3 regions of the Luteibacter sp. P1_D3 genome follow, and region 2 is predicted to be linked to each of the others. Evidence: predicted binding sites of a transcription regulator. Region 2 holds the regulator's gene; each other region holds the start of a gene.
What was found. Region 2 encodes FliA, which starts transcription of late flagellar genes. Its sites were predicted from a motif close to TAAAGTTTNNCNNNCNNNGGCCGATAA; they were not measured.
Positions count from the first base shown of each region.

Region 1: a site for FliA is predicted at 1,962-1,988, ahead of AC1DYM_RS07840 (methyl-accepting chemotaxis protein). Genes of this name have one in related genera too.
Region 3: a site for FliA is predicted at 1,623-1,649, ahead of AC1DYM_RS11790 (GGDEF domain-containing protein). Genes of this name have one in related genera too.

Region 1 is NZ_JBFUAT010000008.1:146,902-150,176, reverse strand. Features, by position in the region: gene AC1DYM_RS07845 (helix-turn-helix transcriptional regulator) at 1-353, shown strand, start outside; gene AC1DYM_RS07840 (methyl-accepting chemotaxis protein) at 362-1,933, opposite strand; gene AC1DYM_RS07835 (GGDEF domain-containing protein) at 2,039-3,275, opposite strand, start outside.
Region 2 is NZ_JBFUAT010000001.1:262,731-266,005, reverse strand. Features, by position in the region: gene flhF (flagellar biosynthesis protein FlhF) at 1-438, shown strand, start outside; gene AC1DYM_RS01220 (MinD/ParA family protein) at 501-1,376, shown strand; gene AC1DYM_RS01215 (RNA polymerase sigma factor FliA) at 1,373-2,104, shown strand; gene cheY (chemotaxis response regulator CheY) at 2,158-2,559, shown strand; gene AC1DYM_RS01205 (protein phosphatase CheZ) at 2,570-3,214, shown strand; gene AC1DYM_RS01200 (chemotaxis protein CheA) at 3,222-3,275, shown strand, end outside.
Region 3 is NZ_JBFUAT010000015.1:72,069-75,343, forward strand. Features, by position in the region: gene AC1DYM_RS11785 (vWA domain-containing protein) at 1-18, opposite strand, end outside; gene AC1DYM_RS11790 (GGDEF domain-containing protein) at 75-1,589, opposite strand; gene AC1DYM_RS11795 (NAD(P)H-binding protein) at 1,698-2,372, opposite strand; gene AC1DYM_RS11800 (SDR family NAD(P)-dependent oxidoreductase) at 2,383-3,243, opposite strand.

The DNA.
Region 1 (3,275 bases), on a different contig from region 2:
GCCGTCGCAAGCCTATCGGCCTGCTTTGCATCAATGTCGACGTGAGCATGTTCGAAGCGATGCAGGCGATGTCGAAGGACTTCCTGCGTTTCGCCGACAACGCACCGCGCCCCGCCGCGTTGTTCCGCAACGACTGGCGCGAGGAGGTGAACGATATCGTCGGCCAGTTCCTCGGCGACCGCGGCACGACGCTCGCCAGCATGGGCGTCGTCGATCGCGAAGCGCTTGTCACCCTGCTCGAAGAACGCGGCCTGTTCGATGTACGCCATGCGGCGACCTACATCACGCAGCTACTCGGCCTCTCGCGCGCGACCTTGTACAAGACGCTCAAGGCCGTGCGCGAGGCGGGCTAGCCGCCCCGTCAGGCGGCCTCACCCTCCAACACGAAATACGCCATTTCCTGTCGCAGGATTTCCGCGCTCTCGCGCATCGCACGGCTGGCCGAGGCCGCCTGTTCCACCAGCACGGCGTTCTCCCGCGTGGTCTCGTCGATGCCGTGGATGGCGCCGTTGACGCGCGCGATGCCATCACTCTGGCCACGGGTGGCCTCCATCACCGAGCCGACCAGACCGGACAACTCATTCACCTGCTCGCCGATACCGGTGAGCACGACACCGGCGCGATCGACGGACGCGGCGCCCGCCTCCACGGCTTCATCGCTATCGGCGATCAGGCCGCGGATGTCCTTGGCCGCCGCCGCACAACGTTTGGCCAGCTCGCGCACTTCCGAGGCGACGACCGCGAAGCCACGACCATGCTCGCCGGCACGTGCGGCTTCGACCGCCGCGTTGAGGGCAAGCAGGTTGGTCTGGAAGGCGAACTGGTCGACGGTGTCGAGCACTTCGGTCATACGCTCGGTGTGACGGCGGATCTCGCGCATGTTGCCGATGGCGTCCATGGCGACGCGGTGCCCTTCGTCAGTCATCAAACGGGTCTGCGCCACGGCACGGTGGGCCGCGCTCGCATGGCTCAGGCCACCGGCGACAGCACCCGTCATGTCCTCCATCGAGGCCGAGGTGGCACGCAGGTGCTCCGATTGGGTGCGTGTGCGGTCGTTCAGGGCATCGTTGCCGTGTTCGATGCCGCTAGCAGCATGGGCCACGTGATCGGCGCGATCGCGCACCTGCACGACGACGTTGCCGAGCTGCGCGTCCATGGCAGCCAGGGAGGTCAGCAGGGCGCCGATCTCGTCGCTTCTTCCGCTGTCGATGCGGGCACCCAACGTCCCGCGCGCGATGTTTGCCGCCACCTCGGCGGCCTGGCGAAGGCGACGACCCAGTGAGCGGATGATCGTGAGGTCGACCACACTGGCCAGGAGCAAGGCGATAGCGAGCAGGATGGCCGAGGCGATGCCGCCACGACGAATGTCGACGTGTTGCGCTTCGGCTTCGGCCTTGCCGCCGTCCAGCGCGAGCGTGAACAGATTGGCGAAGTCGCTCTTCAGCGGCACCACGGCGGACTGCACATCGTTCGAGAGCTGCAGCTGGGCGAGATCGTATTGCTCGGCCTTGAGCAACTCGATGACGTCGTCCACGGCTTTATCCGCCGCCTTGCGGTGTTCAGCGGCGAGGGCGACGCCCTTGCTCTGCGCCTTGCCCAGTCCGCTGGCGGTAAGCGCCTTCCATTGCTTGTCGATGTCGTGGCGATCGCTGCCGATGGCGGTGACGGCATCGTCGACCGAGGACGGCAGGCGGGTCAGGGTGGCATGCACGAGTGCGTCGAGGAGGTCGTTGTAGTCGTTCTGGATGCGGCCGACATTGGCGACGGGGGCCAGGGTTTCGTCGACCACGGATTGCAGCCGCTGGTCGGCGGTGCGTAGTTGCAGGCCGCCGACGATCCAGAGGGCGAGGAGAAGAAAGATAGTGGCACCCATGCGCAGCAGTAAACGAACGCGCAGGGTCAGCACGGGCAACTCGATTCGGGGAAATCGCATGACGTACTCAGGGGGCGGGGATGCCTCCCTGTCGGCCGCATATTCGGCAACTTTAGCGTTATTTTTTGCGGATTATGCTTTTATTTCAGTGGCTTGAATTTATCGTTACACGACAGCCGGATGTTGCGCTTCGTAAGTCACCGTATGCAGGCCGCTGCCTGTGTTCTTGGCCACGCGCTTGGCCGACGCGGCTAGGCTCGCCACGGTCTCCGGATCGACCGGGTAGGCATCGACGAAGCACGCCACGCCGACGGCCACCGTGGTGATGGGGAAGAAGCGCTGGTGCCCGTGGCGATCCTCGCTGTCGATGCCACCGCGGGCACGGTCGATCTCGTCGAACAGGTTCCCGCTCATCGCGTTGAAACGCAGCCGCATGCCTTCGCAGCGCGCAGCCCAGTCGTCGCCCTGGAAGATGACGAGAAAGTCGTCGCCCCCGATATGACCGACGAAGTCGGCGTCCTGACGCAGATCCCCGGTAAGCGTGCTGGCCAGCAGGCGGATCATTTCATCACCGCGGAAGTAGCCGTACTGGTCGTTGAAGGGCTTGAAGTTGTCGAGGTCGAAGTACGCCGCGGCAAACGGACGACCGGTCTGCAGCAAGCGCACGATGTGTTCGGTGACAGGCAGGTTGCCCGGAAGGAAGGTGAGCGGATTGGCATAGCGTGCCGCTTCCACCCGAATCTCGGTCACCCGGCGCACCAGTGCTTCGCCCGTGCCGAGCCCGAGGTAACGACCATGCGAGGTGATGATGAAGCCGTCACTGAGGTAGCGTTGGTCTTCGCCGCGCAGGATATCGGCCATGCTTTGCAGCGACATCTCTTCGTCGCAGAGCAGTGGTTCGGGATGCATGAAACTGGTACACGGCTTCCGTCCGAACAGCTCGCGTGCGAAGGGCTGCGCCATTCGCTCGGTGAACGTGCGTCGATTGACGATACCGATGGGCAGGCCCTGCTCGACGACGGCGATCGCGTGCAAACGCGGCTGGCCGGCGAACAGGTCCACCACGTCTTCATTCGATTGCGTCGGCGAAACGCAGGGTGCGTCGATCAGCATGTGGCCCGCCGTGAACGGCCGCGCCGATACCGGCCCACGTGGTCGCGGGGGCACCGGCACCTGGGTGACGGACAACGCGGCGATGACATTCGCGGGCGCCTCGATCGTCGAGCCCGCGGAGGGCCGCGCGACCAGGAAGCCCTGGGCGTAAGGGATACCGAGCTCACGAAGCATGAGCAGGTCCGCTTCTTCCTCGACGCCTTCACCGACCAGCTCGGCGCCCAGCGTTTCCGCCACCGAGATCAGCGCGCGCACGATCGCCAGACGCTCCGCGCTGTGCGCCAGGCCA
Region 2 (3,275 bases):
CTCCTCCAGCTGCGCAGCAAGCACACCGTGCTGGTCGACACTGCCGGCATGGCCGGCAACGATCCCAAGCTGCAGCAGCAGTTCGACACGCTGCGCGCGACCTCGAACCTGCGCGTTTGCCTGGTGCTCGCCGCCAATGCGCAGGCCCAGGCCATCGACAACGCGATCCGCTCGTACGCGCCGCTGTCGCCGCAGACCGCCATCCTTACCAAGCTCGACGAGGCACCGCTGATCGGCGGCGCCCTGTCGGCACTCATTCGCCACGCCATGCCGCTGGACTACACCACCGACGGGCAGCGCGTGCCCGAAGACATCGCCTCCGCCGATGCGCGCAAGCTGGTCTGCCTCGCGGCCCAGTTGCTCAAGCAGCGCAACGAGGAGCCCGACGACGCCATCCTTGCCGATCGTTTCGGCACCGCGGCGCCCGCGCTCGCCTGATCGGGAACCCGCATAACGTGACTACCGCCACCGCACACTCTTTCACGGCAGTGAACTCCTTCATGACCACACACGTCGATAGCACCCAGGCCGCCGGCCTCAACTGGCTTGACGACCGTCGCCCCACACGCAGCATCGCGATCGCGGGCGGCAAGGGCGGCGTCGGCAAGACCACCGTGGCGGTCAACCTCGGTATGGCCCTGGCCATGGGCGGACGCGACGTMGTCCTGCTCGATGCCGATCTGGCCATGGCCAATATCGACGTGCTGCTCGGGCTGCAGCCGACCCGTCATCTCGGACACATGCTCGAGGGCGAGTGCCGCATCGAGGATCTGATCCTCCAGGCGCCGCATGGCCTGAAGGTGATTCCGGCCACCTCCGGCGCCCGTCGCATGGCGCAGCTGCCGAACATCGAGCACGCCGCCGTCATCCGCGCGTTCGACGAATACCCGATCGCTCCCGAATACCTGATCGTCGACACCGCCGCCGGCATTTCGGACAGCGTGTCCATGTTCGCCGCCGCTTCGGACGAAGTCGTGGTGGTGGTCTGCGACGAGCCGGCCTCGCTGACCGATGCCTACGCCCTGATCAAGGTCATGAGCCGCGAGTTCGGCGTGAACCGCTTCCGCATCGTGGCCAACATGGTCCGCCACGCCCAGGAAGGCCGCCAGTTGTTCGAGAAACTGTCCCGGGTGACCAACCGGTTCCTGGATGTTTCCTTGGATTTCATGGGGATGGTCCCGCACGACGAGTACCTGCGCCAGGCGATTCGCCGCCAATCGGCGGTGGTCGATGTCTGGCCGAGCAGCCGATCCGCCGTCGGATTCAAGAATCTGGCCAGGTCGGTCGATACATGGGGTGAACCCGAACCCCGTGCTCAGGGTCGCATCGGCTTTTTCGCCGAGCGGTCCCACCTGGGAGGAGGGTTGCCACTGTGAGCGTTGCGACGGAATACCTTGAAGTCACGCGAATCCCGGCGGATCAATTGGTACGAACCCACGCGCCGCTGGTGCGCCGGATCGCCTATCACCTGATGGGCCGGCTGCCGCCGAGCGTGGATGCAAACGACCTCATGCAGGCCGGAATGATCGGACTGCTGGAGGCCGCAAGAAATTACTCGCCGACTCGCGCGGCCAGTTTCGAGACCTATGCGGGTATCCGCATACGGGGCGCGATGCTGGACGAACTGCGCAAGACGGACTGGACCCCCCGCTCCGTGCACCGGAAGTTGCGCGAGGTGGCTGAAGTAACGAGGCAGATCGAGAACGAAACGGGTGGTGATGCCGAAGACGCCGAAGTGATGAAGCGGCTGGGCATCGACGCCATGGAGTACAACCAGATTCTGGCCGACGCGGCGAGCGCGCGGTTGCTCAGTCTTACGGCGCCCGAAGGCGACGAAGGCGCGGCAATCGATGTCGCGGACCCGGATGCCGCGGGTCCGGAAGGGCTCTTCGAACAGGACGGCTTGCGCGATGCGCTGGCCCAATCCATCGACGGCCTGCCCGAACGCGAGAAGCTGGTGATGTCGCTGTACTACGATGAAGAGCTCAACCTGAAGGAAATCGGTGCGGTGCTGGGTGTGAGTGAATCGCGGGTGTGCCAGATCCATGGCCAGGCCCTGATCCGCCTCCGCGCACGCATGACGGGTTGGAAAGACAAGCATTGACGGCATTACGGTGCCGTCGCCGGTAAGAACGCGCAGTCAGGCGGAGACGAGTTTTGGACAAGAACATGAAAATCCTCGTGGTGGACGATTTCTCCACCATGCGGCGCATCGTCAGGAATCTCCTGGTCGAGCTGGGATTCACGAACACCCTCATCCAGGAGGCTGAAGACGGCAACGCGGCGCTCACGATGCTGCGCGCCCAGCCCTTCGACCTGGTGGTGACCGACTGGAACATGCCCAACATGACGGGCATCGACCTGCTCCGCGCGATCCGCGCGGACGCCGCGCTGAAGTCGATGCCGGTGCTGATGGTCACGGCCGAGAACAATCGCGACCAGATCATCGCTGCCGCGCAGAGTGGCGTGAACGGCTACGTGGTCAAGCCGTTCACGGCGGTCACGCTGAAGGAAAAGCTCGACAAGATCTTCGAACGACTCGCCGCGGCTGCGGGCTAAGGGAATAACGATGAACACCATGCTTACCGCCGGCCACGAGGTCGTTCCCGAGCTGCGCGAGTTGCTCGATGCCGATGACAGCGTCGCCTTCGAACAGGCGCTCGACCGCCTGTTGCGCAGCCGTGAACAGCACCTGTTCCTGGCCCTGGGCCACCTCGCGCGCGATCTTCATGAGTCGGTCCGCCGCCTCGCCTCCGATATCTCCAGCGATGGTGTGCCGGGCAACATGAGCGACGCGCGCAAGCACCTGCGCGACGTGCTCGAGATGAGCTCGCAGGCCGCCCACCGCACCCTCGATTTCAGCGACAAGCTGCGCCCGCAAGCGCAGGCGCTGGCCAAGCAGGCCGACGAAGTGCTGGTGCTCGACCAGGCCGATCCCGCCTTCGCAACGAGCGCGACGGCCCTGGCCGTGCGCGTCGGCGATTTCGCGCAGAGCTGCGACATCGGCCTGGGCGAGATGGTCGAAGCCCAGTCCTGGCAGGATCTCTCCGGCCAGCGCGTGGCGCAGGTCGAATCGTTCATGGCCAAGGTGGAGTCGTCGCTGGTCGAGCTGGTGCGTCTCACCGGTTCGCTCGCGGGCGGCGCTCACGCACCGGCCGCGGACAAGGTCAGCCAGGACGAAGTGGATCGACTGCTCAGCGAATTCGGGTTCTGAGCGCCGTATGAGCGTGGAGCTGGACAACGAGCTGCTCAATGTCTTCCTGATCGAAGCACGC
Region 3 (3,275 bases), on a different contig from region 2:
GATGCGTAGCGTATTCATCGTGCGTGACCTCGTGGGGGACATGCAGATGAAACGTGGGTGTTGGCGAAAAGGGGTTAAATATTCTTCGGCGATCCGCTCAGGACGCGCGACGGCTCCAGGCGCGCGTCGCCCTGCGCGCCGATGCGATTACGGCCGGCGTTCTTCGCACGGTAGAGCGCCCGATCGGCGGCGTTGAGCAGGTCCAGTGGTCCGCCGTTGGCATTGGCCAGCAGGGTCGCCACGCCGATCGTGATGGTCAGCACGCCGAACGGGCTCAGCGGGTGCACGATGCCTTGCGCTTCGACCTGGGCGCGGAGGTCTTCGGCCAGGGCTACCGCGTCGGCGAGGCGGGTACCCGGCGCGATCACCGCGAACTCCTCGCCGCCGAAGCGGGCGATGAAGTCGCCGGCACGCAGGCCGCGACCGGACAGCACCGAAGCGAGTGCGCGCAGGCAATCGTCGCCGGCGAGATGGCCGTAGCGGTCGTTGTATTCCTTGAAGAAGTCGACGTCGAGCATAAGCAGGGCGATCGGCTCGCGCTGGGCGGGACGGTGCCATTCGCGCAGAAGGCGTTCATCCAGCGCGCGGCGGTTCGCCAGCCCGGTCAGGCTGTCGGTAAAGACCAGGCCCTGCAATTCGTCGCGGCTGCGCGAGAGGCGAAATTCCTCCTCGACCAGATCGACCTGCGCCAGCGTGCCGCGCAGGCCGATGCCGATCACGGCGGCGATGGCGCCGCCAATGCCGAGCGACGGATAGACCGGGATCACCATCAGGCCGAAACCCAGGACGCTCATGGCGAGGAAGGTCGGGCTGGCACTCTGCACGAAGCGGATCAGGTACACCGGCGGATGCCAGTGGCGTTGCGGTTGCCTCGTCATGGTGACGATGAACAGCGCGAGGAAGGGCAGGTCGAGCAGGGCGTCCCAGGAGGACGTGCCGAAGTCGGGATGGCCGTTGAGCGCGACGTAGTGGTTGTACGAGTAACCGGATATCGCGTAGACGACGAAAAAAGCCATGACCGCGCGGAAGAACGCATGATCGTCGGCGCGATCGGTGGCGACGAAGCGCAGCAGCGCGGCGACGGCCAGGCACACGTTCTCGAAGTCGAGCATGTAGGCCACGTCGACTGCCTGCTGCGGGCCTATCGCACCTTCGAGCGTCACGATGGAAAAGGTACGGATGTAGAACAGCACGCCGAGCAGGCCAGCCAGGACCAGGTCGATCGCCATGGCCCATTTCTTTCGCGCCGCGACGGGCGCGGAGGAGACGGCGACGAGCACCGGCAGGACATACAGGATGTAGAAGAACATGCTGTCGCCGGGCGCCGGGTTGGAATTGTCGAGCACGTAGTTCTGTCGTGCCGACAACGACATGCCGATCGTCCACAACCCGAGGCTGGCCAGGAGGAGCCACCAGCGGTGGTCACGCGGCGTGCCCGAACGCATCCAGGCCCGCCATGCACTGAATATGGCAAGGGCGGCCACGGAGAAGAAAAACGTGTACGAGAGTGCCATGCCACTGTCGGGCAGGACCGCCAGCGCGGCGGCATGGGCCGCGACGATGGCGGCCGCGGCGATGAATGCTTTCATGGCGTGCCTCCCCCGACCTGCAACGCATAGATCATATCGGCGGGCGGAGCAGGAAGTTGAGTTTCATTCCGCCGAATTTTACGGTTTGCGAAATGATAAATGTGAAGGTCACGCCCCGCTCCGAACCACCTCCTCGATGTCGCGGGTTTCCAGGATGGTCTTTGCATAGCCGTGCCGGGCCAGGGCGAGCAGGGCGCGCCCGACCGTCTCGGTTGTCGCCACGGTATAGGGCATGAGGGCACGGAAGATCGGCAGGATCGGCGCCATCAGCGGATAGAGCACGCGGTAGGCGCGCGTGCGCGACCGGGCGCCGTTCATGGGCTGGATGGCCCCCGGCCGAATGGCGTGGACGCGTTTGAACGGCAGCCGGGCCAAGGTGTTTTCCGTGCGCCCACGGATGCGAGCCCACATGACTTTGCCGGATTCGCTGCTATCGGCTCCGGCACCGGAGACATAGACGAAGGTCATCGCCGGATTGAGCCGGGCGAGCGTGGACGCGGCGGCGAGGGTCATGTCGTAGGTCAGATGCGTATAGGTCGCCTCGTCCATGCGAAACGAGGTCACGCCGATGCAGAAGAAGCAGGCGTCGAAACCGCCAAGCCTGTCCTCGATGGCGCGGTAATCGAACAGATCTGCCTGGACCAAATCCTTCAGCTTGGGGTGGCTGGCCCCACTCGGCGACCGTCCGATGGCGACGACCTCGTCGACATCGGGTGCGAGCAGGCATTCGCGTAATACGCCCTGGCCGACCATACCGGTGGCGCCGAATAACAGGATTCTCATGCCGGTGTCCTCAGTAGGCCGGGAAGGCGGGCATGGCACCGGCACCGATGTCGGTCGAACGGCTGACCTCGGCCCAACGCTGGTCGGTTTCGTGGCGTGCCTGCTCGACCTGGGCTGCGAAAGTCGCTGCGTCACTGCCCAGCAGCAGTCGCACGGGCGGACGCGGATGCGCGGCGAGGCGGAGCACGACCTCGGCAACGCGCACCGGATCGCCGGTTTCGTTGCCGGCGTAACCGGACAGCATGTTCCGCAGGGCCCCGACGCTGCCCTCATAGTCCGGCAGGAAAGGCGGAAGATCGGCGCCTGCGCGGCGCGCCCAGTCCGTACGCATGCCGCCGGGCTCGATCGCGGTGACATGCACGCCCAGGGCACCCAGTTCGGTGGCGAGGACCTCGGAGAGTCCGCCAACCGCCCATTTCGCCGCCTGATAGGCCGACATGCCGGGGGTGCCGATGCGTCCGCCGACCGAGGACACGTTGATGACGCGGCCGCTGCGACGCTCGCGCATCGGACGGACCGCGGCGCGGGTGAGGTTCACTACGCCGAACAGGTTGGTTTCGATCTGCGCGCGATAGTCGGCCGATGACATCTGCTCGAAGGGCACGAGCTGCCCGTAGCCAGCGTTGTTGACCAGCACATCCAGCTGGCCGAAGGCGTCCAGTGTGAAGCGCACGGCGTCGATGCACGCGGCTTCGTCGGTCACGTCGAGCGAGGTGACTTTGAGGGTATCGGGGAAGCGGGCGCGAAGCGCCTCGAGCGTTTCGACGCGTCGCGCGGTGGCGACAACGCGATGACCTGCCGTGAGCGCGGCTTCGGCGATATCGCGACCGAGACCGGCGCCGCTTCCGGAAATGAGCCAGACCTGTGACATGGGGAGTACCTCTTAATAGTGAGTGAGTACGC